2 regions of the Pseudomonas sp. M30-35 genome follow, and region 2 is predicted to be linked to the other one. Evidence: predicted binding sites of a transcription regulator. Region 2 holds the regulator's gene; the other holds the start of a gene.
The links. The regulator FliA, encoded in region 2, starts transcription of late flagellar genes. The targets are predictions, from matches to a motif close to CTAAAGTTTNNNNNNNNNNNGCCGNTAA.
Positions count from the first base shown of each region.

Region 1: a site for FliA is predicted at 4,802-4,829, ahead of motA (flagellar motor stator protein MotA). Genes of this name have one in related genera too.

Region 1 covers NZ_CP020892.1:4,251,520-4,265,841, reverse strand. The annotation lists gene B9K09_RS19655 (molecular chaperone) at 1-1,077, opposite strand, end outside; gene asd (archaetidylserine decarboxylase) at 1,282-2,160, opposite strand; gene B9K09_RS19645 (rhodanese-like domain-containing protein) at 2,242-3,057, opposite strand; gene B9K09_RS19640 (HDOD domain-containing protein) at 3,249-4,766, opposite strand; gene motA (flagellar motor stator protein MotA) at 5,043-5,894, shown strand; gene motB (flagellar motor protein MotB) at 5,905-6,939, shown strand; gene rsgA (small ribosomal subunit biogenesis GTPase RsgA) at 6,953-7,984, opposite strand; gene B9K09_RS19620 (class I SAM-dependent methyltransferase) at 8,165-8,956, shown strand; gene orn (oligoribonuclease) at 8,997-9,539, shown strand; gene queG (tRNA epoxyqueuosine(34) reductase QueG) at 9,529-10,608, opposite strand; gene B9K09_RS19605 (NAD(P)H-hydrate dehydratase) at 10,669-12,162, shown strand; gene tsaE (tRNA (adenosine(37)-N6)-threonylcarbamoyltransferase complex ATPase subunit type 1 TsaE) at 12,122-12,622, shown strand; gene B9K09_RS19595 (N-acetylmuramoyl-L-alanine amidase) at 12,631-14,061, shown strand; gene mutL (DNA mismatch repair endonuclease MutL) at 14,058-14,322, shown strand, end outside.
Region 2 covers NZ_CP020892.1:3,209,133-3,223,454, reverse strand. The annotation lists gene fliR (flagellar biosynthetic protein FliR) at 1-173, shown strand, start outside; gene flhB (flagellar biosynthesis protein FlhB) at 183-1,319, shown strand; gene flhA (flagellar biosynthesis protein FlhA) at 1,470-3,599, shown strand; gene flhF (flagellar biosynthesis protein FlhF) at 3,655-4,953, shown strand; gene fleN (flagellar synthesis regulator FleN) at 5,067-5,897, shown strand; gene fliA (RNA polymerase sigma factor FliA) at 5,894-6,640, shown strand; gene B9K09_RS14820 (chemotaxis response regulator CheY) at 6,789-7,163, shown strand; gene B9K09_RS14815 (protein phosphatase CheZ) at 7,183-7,971, shown strand; gene B9K09_RS14810 (chemotaxis protein CheA) at 7,984-10,233, shown strand; gene cheB (chemotaxis response regulator protein-glutamate methylesterase) at 10,277-11,449, shown strand; gene B9K09_RS14800 (flagellar motor protein) at 11,449-12,189, shown strand; gene motD (flagellar motor protein MotD) at 12,201-13,067, shown strand; gene B9K09_RS14790 (ParA family protein) at 13,122-13,910, shown strand; gene B9K09_RS14785 (CheW domain-containing protein) at 13,998-14,322, shown strand, end outside.

The sequences.
Region 1 (14,322 bases), 1.0 Mb from region 2:
GGTGCGCTTATTGGCGATGAAATAGTGCAAGGCACTCATGCCAATGCAAAGGGTTAACGAGCCCTGACCATTGCTGCGCTGAAAAGTACGTTCGGAAATATCGCCCCAGGCCGCGCTCAGGTGTTGCAACAAATCAACGCTTAATCCTTCGGGTACCAGCAGTCGAGATTTGCCGACTGACTCTGGTGGAAGGAGCAAGTGTTCATTGATCGCATCAATCAGTGGATGGGTATCAATGCCGATCGCAACCTGCAGGTCTTTTTTCTGGAATAACGAGGTGTAACGTGGCGGGCCATCAAGTTGGGTTGCAACGGCAAATAAGCTTTCGGGGTCGTTACCATCTTCGATGTTGACCAAGGTGCTCCATTGCTCAAGCGCCTCGGCAACACGGCCAATGGCATTCTGGCGCATCTGATTGCAGCGCGAGCAGCCCATCAATGCCGCGACGATATAGTTTTGCTCGACACTCAGCCCTTGGCCGTGTCGGGCCAGCGGGTCGCGCACCACCATGTTTTTCAGGCCGCGCTGTTTGGCAATCAGATACAGCTGGTGCAGTTCAAACCACAGCCCTTCAGGAACCGGGCAGTAAAGCTGGCTGGCACGCACCAGCGGTCCACAAAGACTATGAATAGCGCGTTGCAGGGCAATCGTCAGCAGTTGCTTCGATTCTTTACTGCTTTTAATGACGTTACGCGAAATAACCAGCTTGTAGCCGTTGGCGAGATGGTTTTGCAGGGCCTGACAAAGGTTGGCTACTTTGCGCGGGCGTTCATCAAGCACAATGGCTTGATTGAGGAAATGTTTTTCCAGATGCTGACAAACATAGAAGACCTCTGGGCGTACCAACTCTAGAAGCTGTATGCGATTATCAGAGGGCGTTAGCAGCTGGTTTATCTCGACAAGCGCCTGATAAAGCTGGCGAGCCGTCTCGCCAATATTGGCTTTGGGCAGGAGGGCTATCCAGCGTTTAAGGTCACGCGGAGTAGAGTCACAGAACGACAGGCTCTGGTTTTTCGGCGTCGAAACGCGAAGCAAGAGGTGAGGTGTCTGTGTCTCAGTCAAATTTAGATACTCCATGCCAGCAAGAAGCCAACAATCAAGTGATCATACTAGAAACCCTAGCAGCGTCCTTGCGTGACACGGGATAAAAAACGAGTTGTATATTGTTGCGGCGCAACGCTATTAGCACAGCCCTAAGCATAGTCCTGTATGACTCGTGCGCGCTCGGTATTCCCTGACCGAGCGTTTTACAACTGTACACTATTCATTGAGCCGCGGCGTTTATGCGCCAGCCTTGAGTGCTTTGCTACCCATCAGTTGACCCATTTGCACACTGCTGCAAGCCGTCAACTCTTCGCTCCATTTAACCTGTTCAGGTCCGAATAGCACAATGGCCGTCGAGCCCAGTTTAAAACGACCCATTTCTGCACCTTTCTCCAGAGAGATTGGCGCACGTGCTGTTTCATCGTAGCTAACTGTTTTCAGCTCGCGTTTGGGTGGTGTGACCAAACCTGCCCAAACGGTTTCGACCGAGGCAACAATCATCGCGCCAACCAATACCACTGCCATCGGGCCGCGCTCGGTATCAAACAGGCAAACTACTCGTTCGTTACGGGCGAACAACTCAGGCACATTTTCTGCTGTGGTCTGGTTTACCGAAAACAGGCGGCCTGGGACATAAACCATCTGTTTGAGCGTGCCTGCCAGCGGCATGTGTACGCGGTGATAGTCTTTCGGTGATAGGTAAACGGTTGCGAATTCGCCGCCCATGAACGGGCTGGCTAGCTGGGTATTACCGCCAAGCAGTTCGACCACGCTAAAGCTGTGTCCCTTGGCTTGGAATACCCGGCCATGCTCAATTTTGCCGAGTTGACTGATGGTGCCGTCTGCTGGGCAGAGTACTGCATCCGTGCTGGTATCGAGTGGACGTGCGTCATCTTTGAGGGCGCGGGTGAAGAATGCGTTGAAATGCTCGAAAGCTGTCGGGTCTTCGACCTGAGCCTCGCTCATGTTGACGTTGTATTGCTTGATGAACCAGTTGATCAGGCGGTTTTTGAACCACGCAGCACGGCACTCAGCAGCGCAGCCAATCAAGCGCGATAACAAATGATGTGGCAGCAAATATTGGCTGATGATGAACAAGCGTTGTTTCATTGTGATTCCTTAGAGTCTTACTTGATTGTGCAGTGCTGCCGCGATGCTGCAAACACTGCACATACTGATGCGCGTATTACCGATAGCTCAATATTCTACAGGGGTATCTGGGTGGTTGCCCCATTCGCCCCACGAGCCGGCATAGGCTTTAACGTTGGGATAACCAAGCGCTTTTGCTGCAAGGTAGGTAAAGCCTGAGCGGTGATGCGTTTGGCAATGAGTGATGATTTCCTTGTCAGGTGTGATACCGAGCATTTGCAAGACCTCGGCCATATCCTGACGGATCCGCAGTGAGCGCGCGGGGTCCATGCCAGCGGTCCATTCGAAGTTAATAGCTCCAGGAATATGCCCTCCTTTGGCTGCTAGCACTTTTTCGCCGCTGTATTCGCCAGGGCCACGTGCGTCCCAAATTGCAAGGTCGCTAGCGCCAAGACGGCTTTGCAGGTATTCACGGCTGGCGGTGGGGGCGTCACTCAAGGTTAGCTTGACCGCGTGATGATGTAGCTCGGGTTGCGCAGTGCTGGTTTCTCGGTTTTCGCCGAGCCAAGCGAGCAGGCCGCCGTCCAGGTAGTGATAATTGCTGTGCCCGATGACATCCAGCAACCAAATAAAGCGCCCGGCCCAGCCGCCGCCTTCATCGTCGTACACCACATAAACGGCGTCAGGGTTGTGGCCAAGCTCAGTGAAGACTTGCTCTAAGTCTTCACGCTTCGGCAACAGGCCGGGAGCAGGAGGTTGGCCCAGTTGCGTGCGCTTTGGGTCGACAAAGTACGCGCCTGGAATATGCCCGGATGCATAGCGTCCTGCGCCAGTGAGGTCGACCAGTATCAGTTCAGGCGCGTCAAGGCGGCTGGCCAGTTCAGCAGGCTCAATAACCAGTGGGAGTTCAGCGAAGGCGGACATGCCGGACCTCAGTAGTCGGATATGACCGACATTGTAACGGAAAGGCTGGATAACCTTCGAGTGACTCTGCGAGAGATTATTACGGCCGTTTTGCTGCGATTTAACAGGCTCAAGATGCTTGTTTGAATGGTCGCTCTCACATACCGGGCAGTGTTGCACTGCCTTGGTTTGCTGGCTTTCTCGGAAGCTCCTTAGCGTCCGCGATTAGCAAAGTTGCTGAGAGCACGCTCAATGCATTGAGCGGTTTTTGCAAAGATTTGCAGGCGATTATCGTCCAGCGCTGCGCCGTTGCAATCACAGACCGCAATCATCACCACTCGGCCATTGGTACCCAATGACCTGAACAATAAATGCTCGCTGGGAAATAGCTCTTTAACTGCGCCCGACAAGCGTGCTGAAAATTGCGCGATATTTTCAGGGGTTAAACGCAGTTGTCCGGGAGTGCTCAGCAGGGTGCGCAGAACCTGACTTTGTTGTGGGTCAAGGCTCAACCCCAGGGCTGACTCATTGAGACCAATGGGATGTTGTGAGACCAGTTTGCTTTGCGTGCGATCTGACAGCAGTAAAAGCACGCGCTGCATTCCGCCAGCTTGAAAAGTGCGACTGGCGCAGGCGGTTAATTGCAGAACATTGTTAAACGCACTGGGCTCGCTGAGGAGTTGTTTGCAAAGCTGACGCCAGTCTTGGACGTCAGCTTTATTGGCAGGTGGCGGCTCTGGCGATATCAAGTGGCTGGCGTGCCAAGGCCAAAGCATTGCTTGCGCCGGGTGCCAAAGGTCCGTGGTAACCAGTTTGCGGGCGCTGATTGCGGCCTGCTGATGAATCGACTGCTGTAAGTCAGCAACCGGTAACTGCAGGTAAAGCCCGGTGAGTTGCTGCCAGCGCAGGCTGTGCTGACCATCCCACGAGTGGTGCGCTGAAAGTGCCAGGCCGTTTGCCAGAAGAATGCAATTGGCTGGGTGGCTTAGCCAGCGTTGTAAATCGGGGTCGGCATCCAAGCATTGTTGTTGATGCAACGGATGTTGATTGTCGCGGGCAATCAGCAGTGCCTTGGCTAGAAAGCGTCGGTCATTGAGCAGCAGTCGGTAGCTGTAGCAAATCCATTCGGGGAGTTTCCAGCGCTCGGCAAGCGCCAGGCAAAGCTGGAGCAAGGGGACTCCGAGCATGTCGATTTCGACCTTTTGCGCAGGCTCTGCATTGACCAGTACGCGCTGCTCCCACGTACTCAACAAATCGGGGTAGCTCGAAACTAACGCCCAGACCGGGGCAAGAAATAGCATGCTGCCCCAGTGGATTTCTTGCCATAGCCGGGCCAGACGGCCAGAGAACAACCCGTTGGCTTGTTGCGACGCGTGTTGGCTGATCAGTTGGATCTGGCGTAATGCTAAAGGGATTTCTTCGCGCTTCAGTGCAGGTAAGCGCTCAAGTAATGCCTGGGTGCGCTGTAGGCCGAGTCTGTTGAGTGCGTTTTCAAGGCTTTCAGCAGGCTCACCCAAGGTGTTTTGCGACGCGTTGGCTTCGCGTAGAACACTGATCGCCAATGCTGGGCTATTTTGAATTAAGTCAGCTATCTCACGTAGTGAGCGGCGACTGTCAGTCAGTGCGGCCAGAACTTTCTGTCGACTTTCAATCTGTACAGGCAATAGCTGCTTATCCAAGAGCGTCAGCCATGCTTTAAGAGTACGAGGTCTAGCTAATTGATTTGACATTAGGTTGGGCCAAACTGGCTTTTATTATTAACTGACTATAGTCTCGCGCAAATCTTCCGATATAGAGAAGGATTGTTTCAAATATTCCTAGGAACACTCTGAGAAATTGGCTGCGCTAGGTATCGCTGTGTTGAAAAGCTGCTCAAAATGCTCACTTACACCCACTAAAGTCGAGCGCGACCCCGGTCGGTTTTTGCACTTTTTGGCCTTGTACTCCCGTCGCTCGCTAAGCTCTTCAGGCATTCCCTTATTTTTAGGCGCATAAGTTTTTAAATTATGGCAAAAATCATCGGCATCATAGTGGTGTTCGCCAGCGTTCTGGGCGGCTTCGTCTTGTCTGGCGGCCATGTAATGGCATTGGTACACCCATTCGAGGTGCTGATTATTGGGGGCGCGGCATTGGGGGCTTTCCTCCAGGCAAACCCAGGCAGCACCTTTATGGTGGTGTGCAAGAAATCATTGAAGATGTTCAGTTCGCGCTTCAAGCACTCTTATTATTTGGATGTGCTGCGGCTCATCTACGAAATTCTCAACAAAAGCCGCCGTGAAGGCATGATGGCGATTGAGGCAGATGTCGAGGATCCGGCTGCGAGCCCGATATTCAGTAAATATCCGGCGATTCTCAACGATGAGCGGATGACCTCATTTATCTGTGATTACCTACGGATCATGTCCTCCGGCAATATGGCGCCGCATGAGCTGGAAGGCTTGTTCGACATGGAAATCGCTAGCCTCAAGGAAGAGCTTGAGCATCCGAGCCATGCGGTGGCGAAGGTTGCCGATGGTTTGCCCGCGATGGGTATCATTGCGGCGGTATTGGGTATCGTACTGACCATGTCAGTATTGGCCGAAGCGAATAACGCCGAAATCGGTGAAAAGGTGGGTACCGCGCTGGCCGGGACCTTTATGGGTATTTTGGCTTCGTACGGCTTTTTTGGTCCGTTGGCCTGTTCTCTGGAGCATGACGCCAAAGAAGAGGTCAATGTCTACGAGGCGATAAAGGCGGGCTTGGTTGCTTCTGCCTCCGGCATGCCGCCATCTCTGGCTGTTGAGTTCGCGCGTAAAGTCTTGTATCCGGCGCACCGCCCAAGCTTTATTGAGCTTGAGCAGGCTATGCGTGGAAACTAAAGGCTGAATCATGGAGAACAATCAGCCCATCATTGTAAAGCGGGTCAAGAAGGTCGTCGGTGGCGGCCATGGCGGCGCGTGGAAAATTGCCTTTGCCGACTTTGCGATCGCGATGATGGCATTTTTCATGGTGATGTGGCTGATGTCGTCGGCAACACCCGAGCAGAAAAAGCTGATCTCCGGTTACTTCCAAGACCCGATTGGCTTCACTGAAAGCGCCAGCCCCTATGTGATTGATCTGGGCGGTTCGCCAGCCCCTTCACCTGATCGTACGTTGAATCCTGATGCGCAGCCGGATGCACCACAGAGTGCAACGGATGTGCAGCCTGACACGTCTTCTGATGGATCCCCGATTGATCCGCACGAGGCGGAGAGTATTGCTGAGCAAATGGAGCGCGAGCGCTTGGAGTTGTTGCTCCAGGAGCTGCAGAACAAGGTCAATGAAGACCCGCAGCTGCGTAATTTCAAGGATCAAATTCTCTTTGAAATTACTCAGGATGGTCTGCGTATTCAGATCATGGATGCCGAAAACCGCCCTATGTTTGCCATCGGTAGCGCCCAGTTGCAGCCTTATTTCGAGGATATCTTGCTGGCGCTTACCGACACCATCAACGCGGTACCCAATAAAATCAGTGTCAGCGGCCACACCGATGCTAAACCCTTCGCTGGCAGCGGCGGCTTTGGTAACTGGGAGCTGTCTGCCAACCGCGCCAACGCAGCACGTCGGGTATTGGTTGAGGGCGGGTATGACCCGGATAAAGTGGCACGCGTGGTGGGTTATGCGTCTTCCGCACTGTTCGATCGCAAAGATCCGCTAAACCCGGTAAACCGGCGTATTGATATTGTCGTGCTAACCAAGCGAGCCCAGCGTGCGATAGATGGTGCGCAGGGGGCTGGAGACGCGCCCACTCCTCCAGCTTCAGACACGCCAGAAGCTGAAGGAGCAAATGTTACTGCGCCGGATATCTTGCCGCCTGAGGAGATCAAGCAGCGCTTGAATATCTTCGAAGACGGCGCGCTGAAGATCGATACGCCCGAACCTTAGGGGTGTAAGCGGCTTAGTATTCGTCTTCAGGCAGGCTCGCCAGAATATGCCGATAGCTGGCCATGCGTTGCGGTTGGATGCGACCTTCGTCAAGGGCTTTGAGCAGCGCGCACCCTGGCTCGCGGTCGTGTTTGCAGTCGCGAAAGCGGCAGTGTCCAAGCAGTTCATGAAACTCAATAAACCCGGCTTCAACATCGTCACGACTGACATGCACCAAGCCAAACTCACGAATGCCGGGTGAGTCAATCAATTCGCCACCACCCGGGAAATGGAACAGGCGCGCAGTGGTCGTGGTATGAGTCCCTTTGCCGGTCAACTCAGACAGTGGGCCAACGCGAGTGTCTACTTCGGGCAGCAAGCTGTTCACCAGCGACGACTTTCCGACGCCGGACTGGCCGACGAATACACTGACGTGCCCGTCAAGCTGCTGCATAAGCTGCTCCATGCCGTCACCGTGATGGGCCGACACTTCCAGCAACGGGTAACCGAGTTGGCGATAGACCGCGAGCATTGCGTTGAGAGCGACGCCGTTTTTATCGTCAATCAAATCTGCCTTGTTGAGCAGTAGTAGCGGGCGGATGCCCGCGTGCTCAGCCGCGACCAAGTAGCGGTCAATCAAGTTGGCGTGTGGTTCTGGCAGCGGCGCGAAGACGATGACGATCAGGTCAACGTTGGCAGCTACCGGCTTAAGTTGGCCGCGTGTGTCTGGGCGGCATAGCTCCGTGTTGCGCGGCAGCTGCGCGACAATAACGCCAATCCCTTGATTGCCAGGGCGCCAGACCACGCGGTCACCAGTGACCATGGTCGGCAAGTTGGCACGCAGGTGGCAACGAAAAACCTGGCCAGCCATTTCCCCTTCGAGCGCTTCAACTTCGACTTGGACACCAAAGTGAGCGATGACTAAACCCGTTTGTTCTGGGCCAAGATCACCACCTTCCAGTGTTTGCAGTGCTTGTGATTCGCGCTTGGCGGCGCGGGCAGCACGCTCGCCCTGGATTTTTTCGATGCGCCAGTTTTGCCGGCGATTGAGTTGGCGTTTGGCCATGAAGGTTCCGAAGGTATGTTACTTAAGGGAGGCAGAGTTGCAGCCGTCTATTTCGCAGGCAATTCTAGCACGGGCAAGGGCTCGTGCTCCGGCTAAACTGTGCAGCGCATCGGCCGACAAAGACAGGCAGTGAATCATGGTGGTAGCAAATTCTGGTGCTGCAAGGGCGGGAGTGGATTGATGGGGTTGGTTGATGGGCTGCGCCAGTTGGCTCAGCGCTATCCGGCGTTGGTGGCGCTGCTTGCTCAAGTGCTGGCAACGGCATTGTTGGTGGCGATTGTTCTGCTGGGCATCTCGGTTGCGGGCTGGCGTCTTGACTGGATGAGTGCCGGGTTGCTGCACGGGTTGCTGGCTGCAAGCATGGGTCGCTGGCTTGGGTTGTCGCGTTTCTGGTGGTGGTTGAACCTGGCGTTTGCGCCTGCCTTGCTCGTCTTCGCTGGTGCGCCGTTGCCGTCTTGGGTATTCCTGTTGGCCTTTTTGATTCTGCTGTTATTCAACTGGAACAGCTTCGGTGAGCGCGTGCCTTTGTATTTGACGGGTGCGCAAGGCACGCAGTTATTGGCCGGTGTCGTCGAGCAGCAGGTTGCGCCGCTGCGCTTTGTTGATTTGGGGTGCGGTCCTGCTGGGTCGTTGCTGGCGCTGGCGCGAAAGTTTCCAGAGGGGCAGTTTGTCGGGGTCGAGACTGCGCCGTTATCTTATTTGTTGGCCTTGCTGCGCTCGCTATTTCAAGCCAATTGCAGCATTCGTTATCAAAGCCTTTGGCGCACTGACCTGGCTGAGTTTAATGTGGTGTACTGCTTCCTGTCGCCAGCGCCCATGGCTGAGCTCTGGCAAAAGGCCTGTAAGGAGATGCAGCCCGGCACATTATTGGTGAGCAATACCTTCGCGGTGCCGGGTGTGCCAGCCGATCAGCAGTTGCAATTGAACGACTGGCGCGATTCGAGCCTGTTGCTTTGGCGTATCCCCAACTGATTTATTCGCTAAACTTGTGTTATCAGCTGAGGAGCGATACATGCAAAGTGAAAATAACCTGATTTGGATCGATCTGGAGATGACCGGTCTTGATCCTGAGCGTGACGTGATCATCGAAATGGCCACCATTGTCACCGACAGTGACCTTAATATCTTGGCTGAGGGCCCGGTCATCGCCGTGCACCAGAGTGATGAAGCGCTTGCCGGTATGGATGAGTGGAATACCCGCACCCACGGCGACAGCGGTTTAACCAAGCGGGTGCGTGAGAGCAAAATCAGTCAGGCTGAGGCCGAAGCGCAAACCATTGCTTTCCTTGGACAGTGGGTGCCCAAAGGCAAGTCGCCGATTTGTGGTAACAGCATCGGCCAGGATCGACGTTTCCTGTATCGCTACATGCCAACGCTGGAGGCGTACTTCCATTACCGTTATCTAGATGTCTCGACCTTGAAAATCCTGGCTGATCGCTGGGCGCCGCAAATCAAGGAAGGTTTCGTCAAAAAAGGTACGCATCAGGCGCTGGATGATATTCGCGAGTCCATCGCCGAGCTTCAGTATTACCGCGAGCATTTCCTCAAGGTTTGATTGCAGCGCTTTGACTGTGGCGTTTGAGGGCCCACTCAACATGCTCGCGCACCAGTTCTGACGGGTAATCGCGGCGTGCTTTGAGTGCTTCGATTACCGGAATGCTCGAGGGTGCGTTACCAAGGCCGACGGCTAAGTTGCGTAACCAGCGTTCGTAACCCGCTCTACGCAAAGGCGAACCCTCGGTGCGGCTGAGAAACTCTTCTTCGCTCCAGCAAAACAGCTCCGCCAGCTCGGCGTTGTCGAGTTGGTGGCGCGGTTTGAAATCCGATTGCTCTGTGGGGCTGGCAAAGCGGTTCCAAGGGCAGACCATCTGACAGTCATCACAGCCAAATACGCGGTTGCCGATAGGCGCGCGCAACTCTTCGGGGATTGGGCCCTTGAGTTCTATCGTCAAATAAGAAATGCAGCGTCGTGCATCCAGCACATAGGGCCCGACAAATGCCTGGGTGGGACAAATATCCATGCACGCTGTGCAACGTCCGCAATGTTCGCTGCCGTGTGGAGCATCTACAGGCAGGTCGATATCGACAAACAATTCGCCCAAAAAGAAATAACTGCCGGCTTTGCGGTTGAGTACCAACGTGTTTTTGCCAATCCAGCCGAGGCCGGATTTCTCGGCGATGGCCTTCTCCAGTACCGGTGCGCTATCAACAAAGGCGCGAAAGCCGAAGGGGCCAATCGTCTGTTGGATGCGTTCGGCTAAATGCTGCAAGCGCTTGCGGATTAGCTTGTGATAGTCGCGGCCTAGCGCATAACGGGAGATGTAGGCTTTCTCCGGTTGGGCTAGACGTTTGACCATTTGCGTGTCGCCCGGCAGGTAATCCATGCGCAGTGAAATCACCCGTAGCGTACCGGGCACCAATTGCTCTGGATGCGAGCGCTTGCTGCCGTGGGCCGCCATGTAATCCATCTCGCCTTGGTATCCGGCCTCCAGCCAACGCTGCAAATGTGCTTCGTGCTCGCCGAGGTCGAGCCCGCTGATACCGACCTGCTGGAAGCCCAGTTCTCGGCCCCAGTCTTTGATCGACTGTGCGAGTTGGTTGAGATCAAGCGTATCGATAGACATGTTCAGCGGCAAACCAATAGATGAGATGCGTATAATTCTGCCAGACAACGGAGTACTCGCATGCCGGATTCTGCAGACAATTTTCCTCTAGCCCTTTATAGCAGTGCTCAGGTGAGGCAGCTTGACGCCAGTTTGATCGCCGCAGGCACCTCCGGTTTTGAGCTGATGAGCCTTGCTGCGCATGCTATTTGGCGCGCATTGCGCCAGCGTTGGGGCAATGCCAGTGAACTGACCGTACTGGCCGGAAAAGGCAACAATGCTGGCGACGGCTACTTGATTGCCGAGCTGGCATTGCGCGCGGGTTGGCAGGTCAAAGTGCTTGCAGTTGGCGAGCCGAGTGCGCTTGCAGGTGATGCGCTGCTGGCATTCAAGCAAGCGCAGGCGGCTGGGGTGCTGATTGAGCCATGGTCTGAGCGGGCACTTCTCGATGGCGTGGTGGTCGATGCAATGCTCGGCACAGGCTTGAAAGGTCAAGTGCGAGCGCCTTATTGCGCCGTCATTGAGCGGCTTAACGCCAGTGGCTTGCCGGTGTTGGCTGTGGATATTCCTTCTGGTCTGAGCGCCGATACCGGTCAAGTCCTTGGCTGCGCCGTGCGTGCCGATATCACCGTTAGCGTGATTGGTTTGAAGATAGGTTTGTTTACTGGGCAAGCCGCTGAATATGTTGGGTGCCTGCAATTCACTGACTTACAGGCGGATCCAGCGGTCGTTGCGGCTCAGGCTGCCACAGCGCACCGGCTGGCTAAGGGGAGTTTGCCGCAGTTGGCTGCGCGTCAGCCGACTGTGCACAAAGGCCAGTTGGGCCATGTGCTGGTGGTGGGGGGGGAGCTGGGTTTTGCGGGCGCCGCATTGCTGGCCGCGCAAAGTGCGCTGCGTGGCGGCGCGGGCATGGTTTCCCTGGCAACCCGCAGCGCGCATGTGAGTGCTGCGCATGTACGGATTCCAGAAGTGATGGCTGCTGCTGTGGCCTCAGCCAACCAACTGCTGGCGCTGGGTGAGGCCGCGTCGGTTTGGGTGGTAGGTCCGGGTTTGGGGCAGGGCGCATGGGGGCGCAGCCTGTTATCCGCTGCCGCGATTAACCAGGCGCCGCAGGTTTGGGATGCTGATGCGCTGAACCTGTTGGCCACTGGTTGTGTCTCACTGCCAGCAAACTGTGTAATTACCCCGCACCCGGGCGAAGCTGCACGCTTGCTCGGCTTGAGTACTGCTCAGGTGCAGGCTGATCGACCCGCAGCAGCGCTGGAGCTGGCCAAGCGGTTTGGTACGGTTTGTGTGTTGAAAGGTGCGGGTAGTCTGATTGCTGATCCTGACGGACAATTGCACCTATGTGATCGTGGCCATCCGGTGATGGCGGGTGCGGGGCTAGGTGATGTATTGGCCGGACTCATCGGTGCGCTGCTGGCGCAAGGCTTGGTACCCTTTGCGGCGGCAAGTTTGGCGGTTTGGTTGCATGCATGCGCCGGTGAGCGTTTAGCCGTCAAAGGGGTGGGATTGGCGGCCAGTGATTTGTGTGATGCCATTCGTCAGTTATTACAGGAGCAGTCTGTTGTCTGATTTAGAGCTATACGCAGCGGATGAGCAGGCCATGGTCGAGCTGGGTGGGCGCATTGCCGGTATTACGGCTGGTGCTGGGATAATCTATTTGCACGGTGATCTCGGGGCCGGTAAAACCACGTTTTCGCGCGGGATAATCCGTGGTTTTGGCCATGTGGGTGCGGTTAAAAGTCCCACCTTCACCTTGGTTGAGCCGTATGAGTTAGACAATATTCGGGTTTATCACTTCGACCTGTATCGCCTGGTCGACCCGGAAGAGCTAGAGTTTTTAGGTATTCGCGATTACTTCGATGGCGATGCATTGTGCTTGGTTGAGTGGCCGGAGCGCGGTACAGGCGTTTTGCCAAAGGCGGACATGGACATTACCATTAGCGTGCAGGGAGCAGGGCGGTTGCTGCGTTTTCAAGCGCATAGCTCGCGCGGTACTGCCTGGTGTGCCAATTTGGCCATTGGGAGATGAATAAAATAATGGGGTCGGGTATGCGCATAAGCGCGCGTTTAGTTTTGGTAGGGGTCGTACTGGCGGCTTTTGCGTCAGAGGTATTTGCTGCCTCGGATGTACGCGGCGTTCGCTTGTGGCGAGCACCGGACAATACCCGTTTGGTCTTTGATTTATCAGGCCCGGTGAAGCACAGCGTATTTACGTTGGCTGCACCTAACCGCATCGTGATCGACATCAGTGGCGCTAAGCTGGCGACCTCGCTTGATAAGCTTGCTTTGAGCAACACCCCCATTACAGGCGTGCGTTCGGCGCAGCGCACTGCAGATGATTTGCGCGTGGTGATTGACCTTAAAGACATGGTCACACCTAAAAGTTTCACCTTGGCCCCTAATCAACAATACGGCGATCGTTTAGTCGTTGATTTGTACGATAAAGGCGCTGATAGCACGCCTAATTTACCGCCAACCACGGTAACCCCTTCAGCGCCGGTGCTGGTTACTCCGACCCAGACCCGGCCGAAGTTGACCCCGGTGCCCAATGGTAAGCGCGAAATCGTTATCGCGATTGATGCCGGACACGGCGGCGAAGACCCAGGGGCGCTGTCGCCGGTGAAAGGGCGCGTGGAGAAGAACGTCACCTTGGCCATCGCCAAAGAGTTACAGCGCCAAGTCAATGCCGAGAAAGGCTATCGTGGCGAGCTGGTACGTACCGGCGACTACTTTATTCCATTGCGTAAACGTACCGAGATCGCCCGCAAGAAGGGTGCGGATCTGTTCGTTTCGATTCACGCAGACGCCGCGCCCTCGCGTGCAGCGTTCGGTGCATCGGTGTATGCCTTGTCTGATCGCGGCGCAACCTCTGAAACCGCACGCTGGCTGGCAGACTCGGAAAACCAGTCTGACTTGATCGGTGGTGCGGGTAACGTCAGCCTCGACGATAAAGATCGAATGTTGGCGGGGGTGTTGCTCGATCTGTCGATGACCGCATCGTTGTCTTCGAGCCTGAATGTCGGTCAGAAGGTGCTGGGCAACATTGGTCAAGTGACGCCGCTGCACAAGCGCCGGGTTGAACAAGCTGGCTTCATGGTGCTGAAGTCGCCAGATATTCCGTCGATCCTGGTAGAAACGGGCTTTATTTCAAATCTGAATGAGTCAAACAAGCTGGTAACCTCGAGTCACCAGCGGACACTGGCGCGCTCGATCATGACCGGGGTAAAGCAGTTTTTTGAGCAGAATCCTCCGCCTGGCACCTATATCGCGTGGATGCGTGACTCCGGCAAGATCGCCCAAGGGCCGCGTGAGCATCGAGTGAGCTCCGGGGATAGTCTGGCGCTGATCGCCGCGCGCTATCAGGTCAGCATGGCATCGATCAAACGTGCCAACGCAATGACTTCAAACGTGGTGAAAATTGGCCAGGTTCTGAACATTCCCGCTACCTCATTGGCTGCACAACCATGACTGATGCTGCAAGAATCCAGCTGCTTAGCCCGCGGCTGGCTAACCAGATTGCCGCTGGCGAGGTCGTAGAGCGGCCCGCCTCGGTCATCAAGGAATTACTAGAGAACAGCTTGGATTCCGGTGCCAAGCGCATTGAAGTGGATGTTGAACAAGGCGGCGTCAAGCTGTTGCGGGTACGCGATGATGGCGGTGGCATCTCCGCTGACGACCTGCCTTTAGCGCTCGCTCGTCACGCCACCAGCAAAATTCGTGAGCTTGAAG
Region 2 (14,322 bases):
GTGTAATGACCCGGGCGTCACCGCAGTTCAATATCTTTACTATCGGTTTCCCGCTGACAGTGGTGCTGGGTTTAGTGATTATCTGGATCGGTCTGGCCGATATTCTGGTGCAGTATCAAGTCTTCGCCCGTGAAGCGTTATTGTTTCTTCGCGAATTGGCACAGGCGAGGTGAGGTCGATCAATGGCTGAATCCGAAAGTGGCGCTGAAAAAAGCGAGGAACCCACGGAGAAACGCCTGCGTGAGTCCCGTGACAAGGGACAGATAGCACGCTCGCGTGAACTCAACACCTTGGCAATCATGCTGGCCGGTACGGGCGGCTTGCTGGCCAGCGGTGGCGCTCTGGGGAATGCCATGCTCAATGTCATGCGCGGCAGTTTCTCATTGCCCCGCGAAGTGATTCTCGATGAGCGCAATATGGGCATCTGGCTGATGGCGGCGGGGCAGGTCGCGGTCGAGGCGCTGATTCCTTTGTTTATAACCTTGTTGATTGCCTCGATTGTGGGGCCGATTGCCTTGGGTGGCTGGTTGTTTTCGGCGCAGGCGATGGCGCCTAAATTCAGTCGGATGAACCCGGGGGCGGGGCTTAAGCGGATGTTCTCGACCAAGGCTCTGGTCGAGCTGGTCAAGGCGCTGGGCAAATTTTCAGTGATCTTGATTGTTGCTCTCGCGGTGCTGGCATCAGACCTCGATGCGCTGTTGGCCATCTCCCATGAGCCGCTGGAAAACGCCATCATGCATGCCGCGCAAGTGGTGGGCTGGAGCGCGTTGTGGATTGCCTGTGGCTTGATTGTGATTGCCGCTGTGGATGTGCCGTTCCAGATCTGGGACAACAAGCAAAAGCTGAAGATGACCAAGCAAGAAGTGCGCGACGAGTACAAGGACAGCGAGGGCAAGCCTGAGGTCAAACAGCGTATTCGTCAGTTGCAGCGTGAGATGACCGAGCGCCGGATGATGCAGGCCGTGCCGCAGGCTGACGTGGTGATCACCAACCCGACGCATTTTGCGGTGGCGTTAAAGTACGACCCGACCAAGGGCAATGCCCCGGTGATGCTGGCCAAGGGCGGCGATTTTACCGCGCTGAAAATTCGCGAGATCGCTAAAGAACATGACGTCATGCTTCTGGAGTCTCCGGCGCTGGCGCGGGCGGTGTTCTATTCGACCGATATCGACCAGGAAATCCCGGCAGGTTTGTACTTGGCAGTGGCTCAGGTGCTGGCTTATGTCTACCAGTTGCGCCAGTACCAGGCGGGTAAGGCCAAGCGTCCAGATACGCTCAAGGATCTACCGATTCCTCCTGATTTGCGCCGTGACGACTGATTGACACACCTGTTTATTTTGCGCTTTTGAGCGGCTCAACCAGTCAAGTTGAATGAATTTTCAGTTGCAGGGCAAAGTTGGACGGGATCTTGCAAAACCCCAGCTAAAGACGCCTTTGCGTCAAAAGATTGAACCAGCTGGGGTAACGATGTGGCGGTAGATCACTCACAGATTATTGGTAACGTGCGCAGTAATCTTTCGGGCTTACGCCAGGGCAACCTGGGCATCCCGTTATTGCTGTTGGTCATGCTTGGCATGGTCATGCTGCCAATTCCGCCGTTTCTGCTCGACGTGCTGTTCACCTTCAGCATCGCCTTGGCAATTGTGGTGCTGCTGGTCAGTATCTATGCCTTGCGTCCGCTCGATTTCGCGGTATTCCCAACCATCCTGCTCGCGGCAACCTTGCTGCGGCTTGCGCTTAACGTCGCCTCCACGCGAGTCGTGCTGCTCCACGGTCATGACGGGCATGCCGCAGCGGGGCAGGTGATTCAAGCCTTCGGTGAAGTGGTGATCGGCGGCAACTACGTTGTGGGTATCGTGGTGTTCGCGATCCTGATGATCATCAACTTCGTGGTGGTTACCAAGGGTGCTGGGCGTATCTCGGAAGTAAGTGCGCGTTTTACCCTCGACGCCATGCCCGGCAAGCAAATGGCGATCGATGCTGATCTCAATGCAGGGCTGATTGAGCAGGCTGAGGCAAAAAAACGTCGTTCTGAAGTGTCTCAGGAAGCGGATTTTTACGGCTCGATGGACGGTGCCAGCAAATTCGTTCGCGGTGATGCGATTGCCGGTCTGCTGATTCTCTTCATCAACCTGATTGGCGGTATCGCCATCGGTATTTTCCAGCACAACTTAAGCTTCGCTGATTCTGGCAAGGTCTACACGCTGCTGACCATTGGTGACGGTCTGGTTGCGCAGATTCCGTCGCTGTTGCTGTCGACTGCGGCGGCAATCATGGTCACTCGAGTTTCCAGTTCGGAAGACATGGGCGCGCAGGTTAATCGCCAGATGTTCGCCTCGCCGCGTGCGTTGGCGGTGGCCGCCGCGATTATGATCACGATGGGGCTGGTGCCGGGCATGCCGCACTTCTCCTTTATCAGCCTGGGTCTGGTGGCTGCCGGTGCTGCGTACTGGATCGCCAACAAGCAGCGCAAAGTCAACGAGGAAGAAGTTAAAGAGGTTCAGCGCCAACAAGAGCTGTTGCCTGCGCAGCGTGCTCAAGACGTTAAAGAGCTGGGCTGGGATGATGTGATGCCTGTCGATATGGTTGGGCTGGAGGTTGGTTACCGGCTGATACCGCTGGTTGATCGCAACCAGGGCGGCCAGTTGCTTGCGCGGATCAAGGGTGTACGCAAAAAGCTGTCGCAGGAGATGGGATTCCTGATGCCTTCGGTGCATATCCGCGACAACCTTGACCTACAGCCAAATGCATATCGCCTGACCTTGATGGGCGTTAGCGTGGCTGAAGCCGAGGTTTACCCGGATCGCGAGCTGGCGATTAATCCTGGGCAAGTATTTGGCACCCTTAATGGGATTGCCGCCAAAGATCCGGCGTTTGGCCTTGAGGCCGTGTGGATCGACGTTAATCAGCGTGACCAGGCGCAGTCGCTGGGTTATACCGTGGTCGATGCCAGCACCGTGGTTGCCACCCACCTCAATCAGGTCTTGCACAAGCATGCTCATGAGCTGCTGGGCCATGAAGAGGTCCAGCAACTGATGCAGTTATTGGCTAAAAGCTCACCAAAGCTGGCTGAAGAGTTGGTGCCGGGGCTTGTGTCGCTATCGACTTTGCTCAAGGTGTTGCAAGCGCTGCTGCAAGAACAAGTGCCGGTGCGTGATATTCGCACCATTGCCGAGGCCATCGCCAACGTAGCGCCAAAGAGTCAAGATCCCGCCGCGATGGTTGCGGCGGTGCGAGTTTCATTATCCCGTGCAATCGTGCAAAGCATTGTGGGACTAGAGCCCGAGCTGCCTGTGATCACCTTGGAGCCAAGGTTGGAACAGATATTGCTAAATAGTGTTCAGAAGGCCGGTCAAGGTTCGGAAGAAGGCATTCTTCTGGAGCCGGGTATGGCAGAGAAGCTGCAACGTTCTTTGATTGATGCAGCGCAACGCCAGGAAATGCTCGGCAAGCCAGTGATTCTGTTGGTAGCTGGACCGGTTCGGGCGATGCTCTCGCGGTTTGCACGAATGGCGGTAGCCAACGCCCATGTGTTGGCTTACCAGGAAATACCCGATAACAAGCAGGTCACCATCGTTGCGACGGTGGGTCAGAATTAAGCGGTGCTGAGTCGCACAGATGTTGTCCAGCCGCCGCAAAACCGAGGTCACAGGTATGCAGGTTAAACGCTTTTTTGCTGCCGATATGCGTCAAGCCATGAAGCTGGTTCGTGAAGAGCTGGGCGCTGATGCGTCGATCATCGGTAACCGCCGCGTTGCCGGCGGAGTTGAGTTGACTGCTGCGTTGGATTACCAGATTCCAGCGGCCCCGGCACGCCAGCCAAATCCTGCATTGGAAGCCGAGCTGCGCAAAACCCAGTCAAAAATTGCTGAGGCCCATGCTGAGCTCACTTTGCGTGTTGAGCCTGAGGTGGCAAAAGACCTGCAATTGTTTACCGAGTTAGAACCGGTTGAAAGCCCGCTGGATATCGCCGTGCGTGCCTCATCCAAAGCAGCGGCTGCAGCGGTTGATCAAAGCACTATCGATGCAATGCGCTCTGAGCTTTCAGGGCTGCGTGAGTTGATTGAAGTCCAGCTCAGCTCGATTGCCTGGGGCCAAATGCAAAGCCGTCGTCCTCAGCAAGCCAATCTGTGGCGCCGTCTGCAGCGCATGGGCTTGCCAGCCGATGTCGCCCGGCCACTGCTGGAGCGGGTCAACGATATTGGTGAACCACGTCAAGCATGGCGCATGTTGCTGGCGCATTTGGCCCATGCTATTCAAGTGCCTAAGCAAGAGCCGCTTGAAGATGGCGGTGTCATCGCCTTGGTGGGTCCTGCCGGTATGGGCAAGACCACTACAATCGCCAAGCTCGCAGCTCGCTATGTACTCAAGTTTGGCGCACAGAATATTGCGCTGGTCAGCTTGGACAGCTATCGCATTGGTGCCCAGGAGCAGTTGAAAACCCTGGGCCGCATTCTCAATGTGCCTGTGACTTTGGTTGATCCAAGCCAGTCACTGACTCAGGTCATCACGCCGTTGATGCGCAAGCGTGTGGTTTTAATTGATACTGCAGGCCTGCCTGCCAATGATCCGGCGCTGCGTATGCAGCTAGAAGCCTTGGCAAGTCGATCGATTAATGCGAAAAACTATTTGGTTATGGCCGCAACCAGTCAAAGTCAGGTACTCAAATCGGCTTATCATAGCTACAAGCGCTGTGGGCTTATGGGTTGTATTCTGACTAAACTGGATGAAGCTGCGAGTATGGGTGAAGTTTTGGGCTTGGCGATTAGCCAGCGTTTGCCGGTTGCTTATGTGACCGATGGGCCGCGGATTCCGGATGATTTGCAGTTGCCGCGCAGCCATCAGTTGGTCAGCCGCGCAGTGGGTCTCCAAGCTCAGGAAGAGCCGAGTGAGGACACCATGGCTGACGTCTTTGCGGGCCTTCACCAACAACCGGCTAAACGGGCGAGCTGATGCAGTACCCCATGAATTTTTCCCCAGCTTGTATGCAAGCTGGGCGTGTTCATCTTAGCTGGCGCACAGTGGATAATGTGCACCTGGCTAACGCGAACAAGGAGCGTAATTAAATGGCTATGCATCCAGTTCAAGTAATAGCTGTTACTGGCGGTAAGGGAGGGGTTGGTAAAACCAACGTGTCCGTCAATCTAGCGATGGCTTTGGCGGAGCAGGGCCGACGCGTCATGTTGATGGACGCTGACTTGGGTCTTGCCAACATTGATGTACTGCTCGGGCTTACCCCAAAGCGCACGCTGGCAGATGTCATCAGTGGCGAATGCGACATGCGTGACGTGGTAATCCAGGGGCCATGCGGTATCCGTATTGTGCCAGCCGCTTCAGGCACGCAAAGCATGGTGCAATTAACACCGATGCAGCACGCTGGCCTGATTCAGGCGTTTAGCGATATCAGTGAAAATATCGACGTGCTGATTGTTGATACTGCCGCCGGGATCGGCGATTCAGTCGTCAGCTTCGTGCGCGCCGCCCAAGAGGTGCTGGTGGTGGTTTGTGATGAGCCAACCTCGATTACTGACGCCTATGCATTGATCAAGTTGCTTAATCGCGATTACGGTATGAACCGTTTCCGTGTGTTGGCCAATATGGCGCACACCCCGCAAGAAGGGCGAAATCTGTTCGCTAAACTGAGTAAGGTAACGGATCGGTTTCTCGACGTTGCCTTGCAGTACGTTGGCACCGTGCCTTATGACGAGTCGGTGCGCAAAGCAGTGCAGAAACAACGTGCGGTTTTTGAAGCCTTTCCACGATCAAAATGCTCCGCAGCGTTTCGAGCAATTGCCCAGAAGGTCTGCACCTGGCCATTACCCGCAAACCCACGCGGGCATCTGGAGTTTTTTGTCGAGCGCTTGGTGCAACAACCCGCTACTGACACGCCGGCATGACAACGGCGTCGGGACTTCGAATGTATAGCAAAACGCAAGGTAAAGACTTGCAACATCAGCTAATCGAACGTTATGCGCCACTGGTTAAGCGAATTGCCTACCACCTGTTGGCGCGCTTGCCAGCGAATGTTCAGGTCGATGATTTGATTCAAGCCGGAATGATCGGCTTGCTTGAAGCTTCAAAAAAGTACGACGGCTCAAAAGGCGCGAGTTTCGAGACCTTTGCCGGTATTCGCATCCGTGGCTCAATGCTGGATGAGGTGCGCAAGGGCGATTGGGCTCCGCGTTCTGTGCATCGCAATAGCCGCATGGTCAGTGATGCAATTCGATTAATTGAGGCAAAAACAGGTCGTGACGCTAAAGATCACGAAGTTGCTGCCGAACTCCAATTGAGTCTCGAAGATTACTACGGCATTCTTGGCGACACTTTGGGCAGCCGCTTATTCAGTTTTGACGACCTGCTTGAGGACGGTGAAAACAGCGGCCTGCATGAGGATGTCAGTAACAGTCAATCCGGGCCTTCACGTGAATTTGAGGAAGAACGCTTCCAGGCAGCGCTTGCGGATGCAATCGGCAACCTGCCAGAGCGTGAGCAACTGGTGATTTCGTTGTATTACGACGAAGAGCTCAACCTCAAGGAAATCGGTGAAGTGTTAGGGGTGAGTGAGTCTCGGGTTAGCCAGTTACATAGCCAATGCGCCGCTCGTTTGCGCGCGCGTTTAGGTGAGTGGCGAGCCAGATAAGTGTGTAGTCAGATACTGAAAACCTTGTATAGCGGGGCGCAGCTCTAGGGATTCCTAGGCGCCCAGCCAGGCCGGTTTCACGATTATAGGGTGCATTCAGGTTGCTGAATGCGCTGGGGAATGTACGGAGGTCGACTTGGACAAGAACATGAAGATCCTCATCGTTGATGACTTTTCAACGATGCGCCGCATTATCAAAAACCTCCTGCGTGACTTGGGGTTTACCAACACTGCTGAAGCCGATGACGGCACAACCGCATTGCCGATGCTGCAAAGCGGCAGTTTCGACTTTCTGGTGACCGACTGGAACATGCCTGGCATGACCGGTATTGATCTGTTGCGTGCAGTGCGTGCGGATGAACGTTTGAAACAGTTGCCGGTACTGATGGTGACCGCTGAAGCCAAACGTGACCAGATCATCGAGGCAGCTCAAGCCGGTGTGAATGGCTACGTGGTGAAGCCATTCACTGCTCAGGTGCTGAAAGAAAAGATAGAAAAAATCTTTGAGCGTGTAAACGGCTGATGTCTGCGGTGAGGTTGTTATGGAACACGATGATTCCCAAGCGGGTGAGTTTGAGTCGACGCTGAAAAGTAATGCTCGCCAATTGCTTGATAGCCTTGAGAGCGGCAACTTTGGCGATGCGGTTCAGGTCATCAATGAACTTAATAAAGTGCGCGACCGTGGTCTTTACCATGAAGTCGGCAAGCTGACTCGCGAGCTACACAGCGCAATCGTCAACTTCCAGCTTGATCCGCGTTTACCGCATGCAACTGAAGTTTCGCAAATTACCGACGCAACTGAACGCCTCAATTACGTGGTGACGATGACCGAAGATGCGGCCAATCGAACCATGGATCTGGTCGAGCAAAGTGCGCCGCTGGTTAACGATATTCGTACTGAAGCACAAAGCCTGAGTGCCGACTGGGGGCGTTTCATGCGCCGCGAGATGGGCGCTGAGGATTTCCGTGAGCTGGCCAAACGAGTTGAGTTGTTTCTGGCTAATAGCGAGCGTGACAGTGGCAAGCTGTCGGGTCATCTGAACGATATTTTGTTGGCTCAGGATTATCAGGACCTAACCGGTCAGGTGATCAAGCGTGTCACCCAACTGGTGACTGAAGTTGAGAGCAACTTGCTCAAATTGATGCTAATGGCCACCCAGGTTGACCGCTATGCGGGCATCGAACATGACCAAGAAGCATTGCGTGCAGAAAAACAACAAGAAAAAAATCCATCTCAGGGTGAAGGTCCGCAGATTCATGCCGATAAGCTTGATGACGTCGCATCTAGTCAAGATGACGTCGACGATCTGTTGTCCAGTTTGGGATTTTAGGAGCACGACCCTATGAGCTTCGGCGCCGATGAAGAAATTCTCCAGGACTTTCTGGTAGAGGCCGGCGAGATACTCGAACAATTATCCGAGCAGTTGGTTGAGCTTGAAAGCCGCCCGGATGATATGAATCTGCTCAATGCGATTTTTCGGGGATTTCACACAGTTAAAGGCGGTGCCGGGTTTCTCCAGCTTAATGAGCTGGTGGAGTGCTGCCATATTGCTGAAAACGTCTTCGATATATTGCGTAAAGGCGAACGTCGAGTCGATTCGGAGTTGATGGACGTTGTGCTCGAAGCGCTTGACGCGGTCAACGGCATGTTCAGTGAGGTGCGTGAAGGCGCCAAACCAACTGCTGCGACCCCTGAGTTACTCGCCGCATTGGCTCAGCTAGCCGAACCCACAGCTGCTGCTCCTGCTGCCACGGTTGCTAGTGCGCCGGCTGCTGCCGCACCGCCTGCCACAGGGATGCCTGCCACAGCATCGCCTACAGCAGGATCGCCTGGCGCAGGGTCGCCTGCCGACATTACCGACAGTGAATTTGAGCAGTTGCTTGATGCGCTTGACGGTACTCCGCCGCAGGTTGACACACCTGCGGCCAGTGATGAGATCACTGATGATGAGTTTGAGTCGCTGCTAGACCAGTTACACGGTAAAGGTCAGTTTGCTGTCGGCGAGGATGCAGCTGCGCCAGAAGCATCAGGTGCTGGGGCGCCTGCCACAGCATCGGCTGCCGCAGGAACGCCTGCCGCAGCTCACAGCGGTGATGAAATCACTGATGATGAATTTGAGGCGCTGCTCGATCAATTGCACGGCAAAGGTCAGTTCGTTGCTCCCGAAGTCGCTGCGCCTGCCGCCGCTGCAGACGTCGTTGCCCAGGTTTCTCCGCCAGCGGTTAGCGGTGACGAAATCAGTGACGACGAATTTGAAGCGCTACTCGATGAGCTTCACGGCAAGGGCAAATTTACTGAGCCTGCTGCCAAGGTTTCGGGGTCAGACGTGCAACCAGTCCAAGTAGCCGCTGCAGTCGCTAAAGCTGCGCCGGCGAAAGCCTCGACGCCTGCACCCGCACCTGAGAAAGCGGCTCAAGCCAGCGAGGCAGAAACTACGGTTCGGGTTGATACTGCGCGGCTTGACGAGATCATGAACATGGTCGGTGAGCTGGTACTGGTGCGTAACCGTTTGGTTCGTTTGGGTGTCAGCAGCAACGATGAAGCGATGGGCAAAGCGGTATCCAATCTTGATGTGGTCACGGCAGATTTGCAGACCGCGGTGATGAAAACCCGCATGCAGCCAATCAAGAAGGTTTTTGGCCGCTTCCCGCGCTTGGTTCGCGATCTTGCGCGTAACCTGAAAAAAGAGATCAGCCTGGAGTTGGTCGGTGAAGAAACCGACCTCGATAAGAACCTGGTTGAGGCGCTGTCCGATCCGCTGGTGCACTTGGTGCGCAATGCGGTTGACCACGGCATTGAGTCACCCGATGAGCGTGAAGCTGCGGGCAAGGCGCGTGGCGGTAAGGTGGTGTTGTCTGCCGAGCAAGAGGGTGATCATATTCTGTTGATGATCACTGACGACGGCAAGGGAATGGACGCCGATGTGCTGCGTGCCAAGGCTGTTGAAAAAGGCCTGCTGGAAAAAGACGCCGCAGATCGTCTCAACGAATTTGAATGCTATAACTTGATCTTCGCACCTGGCTTCTCGACTAAAACCGAGATATCCGACGTCTCCGGCCGTGGTGTCGGCATGGACGTGGTGAAGACCAAAATCTCTCAGTTGAACGGTACGGTTAACGTGTTCTCGGTTAAAGGCCAGGGCTCGAAGATCGTCATTAAAGTGCCGCTGACCTTGGCCATCATGCCGACGTTGATGGTCATGTTGGCGGATCAGGCTTTTGCCTTTCCGCTGGTCAATGTTAACGAGATCTTCCATCTCGACTTGTCGCGTACCAATGTCGTAGACGGGCAGGAAGTCGTGGTGGTACGTGAAAAGGCGTTGCCATTGTTCTACCTCAAGCGCTGGCTGGTTAAAGGCGCTGCGCATGAAGAACAGCGTGAGGGGCATGTGGTGATTCTGACGGTCGGCAGCCAGCGTATCGGCTTTGTGGTTGATCAGTTGGTGGGGCAGGAAGAGGTGGTGATCAAACCGCTTGGCAAGATGCTTCAAGGCACGCCTGGTATGTCGGGTGCGACCATCACGGGTGACGGGCGTATTGCGCTGATTCTCGATGTGCCGAGCATGCTCAAGCATTACGCACGCCGCATGTGACTGTCGCCTGCGCAGTTTCAAGCTGCGCAGTTAAGGAGCTCGAATGGTTGTAAAAGTATTGGTAGTAGATGACTCCGGTTTTTTCCGTCGTCGAGTCTCTGAAATCCTTTCTTCAGACCCGAATATTCAGGTAATCGGTACGGCAACCAATGGCCGTGAAGCGATTGATCAGGCGCAAAATCTTAAGCCTGATGTGATTACCATGGATTACGAAATGCCGATGATGGATGGCATCACGGCAGTGCGTAACATCATGCAGCGTTGCCCGACCCCGGTACTGATGTTTTCCTCACTGACCCATGAAGGCGCTCGCGTTACGCTGGATGCGCTGGATGCGGGTGCGGTTGATTTCCTGCCGAAGAACTTTGAGGATATTTCACGTAATCCGGACAAGGTTCGCCAGTTGCTCTGCGAGAAAGTCCACACGATTGCTCGCAGCAACAGGCGCAGTCTCAGTTCGGCGCCACCGGCTGCATCCACTCCCAGCGGAACGTCTACGCCCCCTGCAACACCCTTGCCCAGGCGAACTACAACGCCGTTAGCAACAACTGCACGAACGCCTGTAGAAACAGCAAAACCTGCAACCACGCATGCCGCGAGTCATGGCAGTACTCATGCTGCGAGCCATACCAGCAGCGCCGCGCCGAAGCATCGGGCCTATAAACTCGTAGCGATAGGCACATCAACTGGCGGTCCGGTGGCGTTACAGCGTGTGCTCAGTCAGTTGCCAGCAAATTTCCCTGCACCCATTGTGCTGATCCAGCACATGCCAGCGGCGTTCACCAAAGCCTTTGCCGAGCGCTTGGACAAGCTGTGCCGGATTAACGTTAAAGAAGCTGAGGACGGCGACTTGTTACGTCCGGGCCTGGCTTTGCTAGCGCCCGGCGGCAAGCAAATGATGATTGATGCCCGTGGTTCCGTGCGGATTCTACCGGGTGATGAGCGACTTAATTACAAGCCCTGTGTCGACATTACCTTCGGCTCGGCGGCGCGTACTTATCAGGACAAAGTGCTGGCGGTGGTACTCACCGGCATGGGCGCTGATGGTCGCGAAGGCGCGCGTCTGCTCAAGCAAAGTGGTAGCCAGGTGTGGGCGCAGGATGAAGCCAGTTGCGTGATCTATGGCATGCCCATGGCGGTGGTTAAAGCCAACCTGACAGATGCTGTCTACCCGCTGGATGACATCGGTCGGTATATCACCCAGGCGTGCATGTAATGGATGTATTGAGCCTGATCGGGATCATCCTGGCGTTTGTCGCTATTTTAGGTGGCAACTATCTTGAGGGCGGCCATGCAGCAGCGCTGCTTAATGGTCCCGCAGCGCTTATTGTGATTGGTGGCACTTTAGGTGCTGCGTTTTTGCAGGCTCCGATGAATGTTTTCAAGCGCTCGTTGGTGATCGTTCGTTGGATCATCTTCCCGCCACGAATCGATTTGGCTGGTGGTATTGATCGCGTAGTCAATTGGAGCCTGGTGGCCCGTAAAGAAGGCTTGCTCGGGCTTGAGTCAGTGGCTGATCTTGAGGCTGACCCCTATGCTCGCAAAGGCCTGCAGTTGCTGGTAGATGGTGCCGAACCTGAGTCGATTCGCAGTGTGCTTGAGGTTGACTTGTACACCAAAGAGAGTCAAGACATCCAGGCCGCCAAGGTATTTGAAAGCATGGGCGGTTATGCACCGACCATCGGCATCATCGGTGCGGTGATGGGCTTGATCCATGTGATGGGCAATTTGGCCGACCCCAGTATGTTGGGTAGCGGAATTGCCGTCGCGTTTGTTGCGACAATCTATGGCGTTGGCTTTGCCAATTTACTGTTGCTGCCAATCGGCAACAAGCTCAAAGCAGTTGCCCTGCGCCAGACGCGTTATCGCGAGATGATCCTCGAAGGTATATTGTCGATTGCCGAAGGTGAGAATCCGCGCTCCATTGAACTGAAACTGCAAGGTTTCATGGATTAGTGGAGTGAGACATGGCCCGTCGTCGTCATCAGGAAGAGCATGAAAACCATGAGCGCTGGCTAGTCTCGTACGCCGACTTCATCACCCTGTTGTTCGCTTTTTTTGTGGTGATGTATTCGATCTCATCGATCAATGAAGGCAAGTACAAGATACTTTCGGAAACCCTGACCGGCGTGTTCAATCAGCCGGATCGCTCAATCAAGCCAATTCCCGTAGGCGAGGAGCGGCCAAGAACCACTGAGCCTGATCGCTCGATGGTTGATGAGGAGCAAACGCAAGCACCAGAAGACTCTTTGAAAAACATCTCTGACAGCATTACTGCAGCATTTGGCGAGCTGATTGCCAGTGACCAGTTGAAGGTGAGCGGCAATGAGTTGTGGATTGAAATTGAGCTGAGTTCGAGCCTGCTATTTTCCAGTGGCGATGCGTTACCACGTGATGCCGCCTTCGATATTGTCGAGAAGGTTGCCAAGATTTTGGCACCCTACGGCAACCCGGTTCACGTCGAAGGTTTCACCGACAACCAACCGATCCGTACCGCGCAATTTCCGAGTAATTGGGAGCTGTCCGCAGCGCGGGCTGCAAGTGTGGTGCGGATGCTCGCGATTGATGGGGTCAACCCATCGCGTATGGCTTCTGTGGGGTATGGCGAGTTTCAGCCAGTGGCCGATAACACCACCAGCGAAGGCCGGGCGCGAAACCGTCGGGTGGTTTTGGTAATCTCGCGTAACCTTGATGTGCGCCGCAGCATTAATGGCGTTGGCAGTGCTCGGGCGCAGCCCGACAGTGTGCTGCGAAACGCTGGCACGCAACCTGCACCATCAGCCGTAGTTCAGACGCCGCAATCCGGCGCCGTCAAATCACCGTCGCCGAACTGATCAGGCGACATTAGATCCAGCTCAGGTAATTCCTGCAGCGGGCGGAAGAGCAGAATGAGAGTTTGGGCAGTAGCCAATCAAAAAGGTGGGGTCGGTAAGACCACCACATCCATCGCACTGGCAGGTCTTTTGGCTGATGCCGGTAAGCGTGTGATTGTGGTCGATCTCGACCCTCACGGCTCAATGACAAGCTATTTCGGCCACGACCCGGATAGTCTCGCGCACAGCTCGTATGATTTGTTTTTGCATCAAGGCGTGGTGCCCGCTGGCTTGCCTAAACAGTTACTCTTGCCGACCAGTCATGAGCAAATTGCCTTGCTGCCATCAAGCACCGCACTGGCCACGCTGGAACGCCAGTCGCCGGGGAAGAGTGGTTTAGGTCTGGTCATCTCGAAGGCGCTGACCCAGCTCTGGGGCGACTATGACTACGCAATCATCGACAGTCCGCCCTTGCTCGGCGTGTTGATGGTCAATGCCTTGGCCGCCAGCCAGCAGTTAGTGATCCCGGTGCAAACAGAGTTTCTCGCGGTTAAAGGCCTGGAGCGCATGGTCAGCACGCTGGCGATGATCAACCGGTCACGTAAACAGGCGCTGCCGTATACCATTGTGCCGACCTTGTTTGATCGGCGTACCCAGGCGTCGATGTCGACCTTGCGCTTGCTGCGCAATAGCTACCCGGATAATTTGTGGCAAGCCTATATCCCTGTCGATACGCGTCTGCGTGATGCCAGCCGGGCAGGGCAGACGCCTTCTCAGTTCGACTCGAAAAGCCGTGGAACCTTGGCTTACCGTGCCCTGCTTAAGCATTTGCTGGCGCATCAGTTGTCTGCGCAGGTGGCTTGATATGTCGCCATTTTTTGCAAACTGCCGCTCAAGTCTGACTGGACTGCTGCCGATAAAGGCTACAGATTCTTTCTGCGGATATTCACTATGACCGGTCCTGCCACCACTACACGTCCACAACTGGCGCTGCAGTCCTATTTGGACAGCTTGCTTCAGGACGCGTCGCTGGAGTTGGCGAGCAGCGTCAGTCTGGATGAGTTCGAAGCTGCCGTTCGTGAAGAGCAACAGCGTGACGCCACCCCGGCGCCACAGCCGCTGCTGACGTTGGCGCCTGAGCCGCAGCCGGTGGCGGAAACTGTTATTGAAACTCCAACTGTGCAGCCTGAGCCTTTAGCGCCAGTTGCACTGCTTGAGTTGCCAGAAGCATTGGCCCCAGAACCGCCGGTATCGATTGTCGAGCCTATTGTTGACC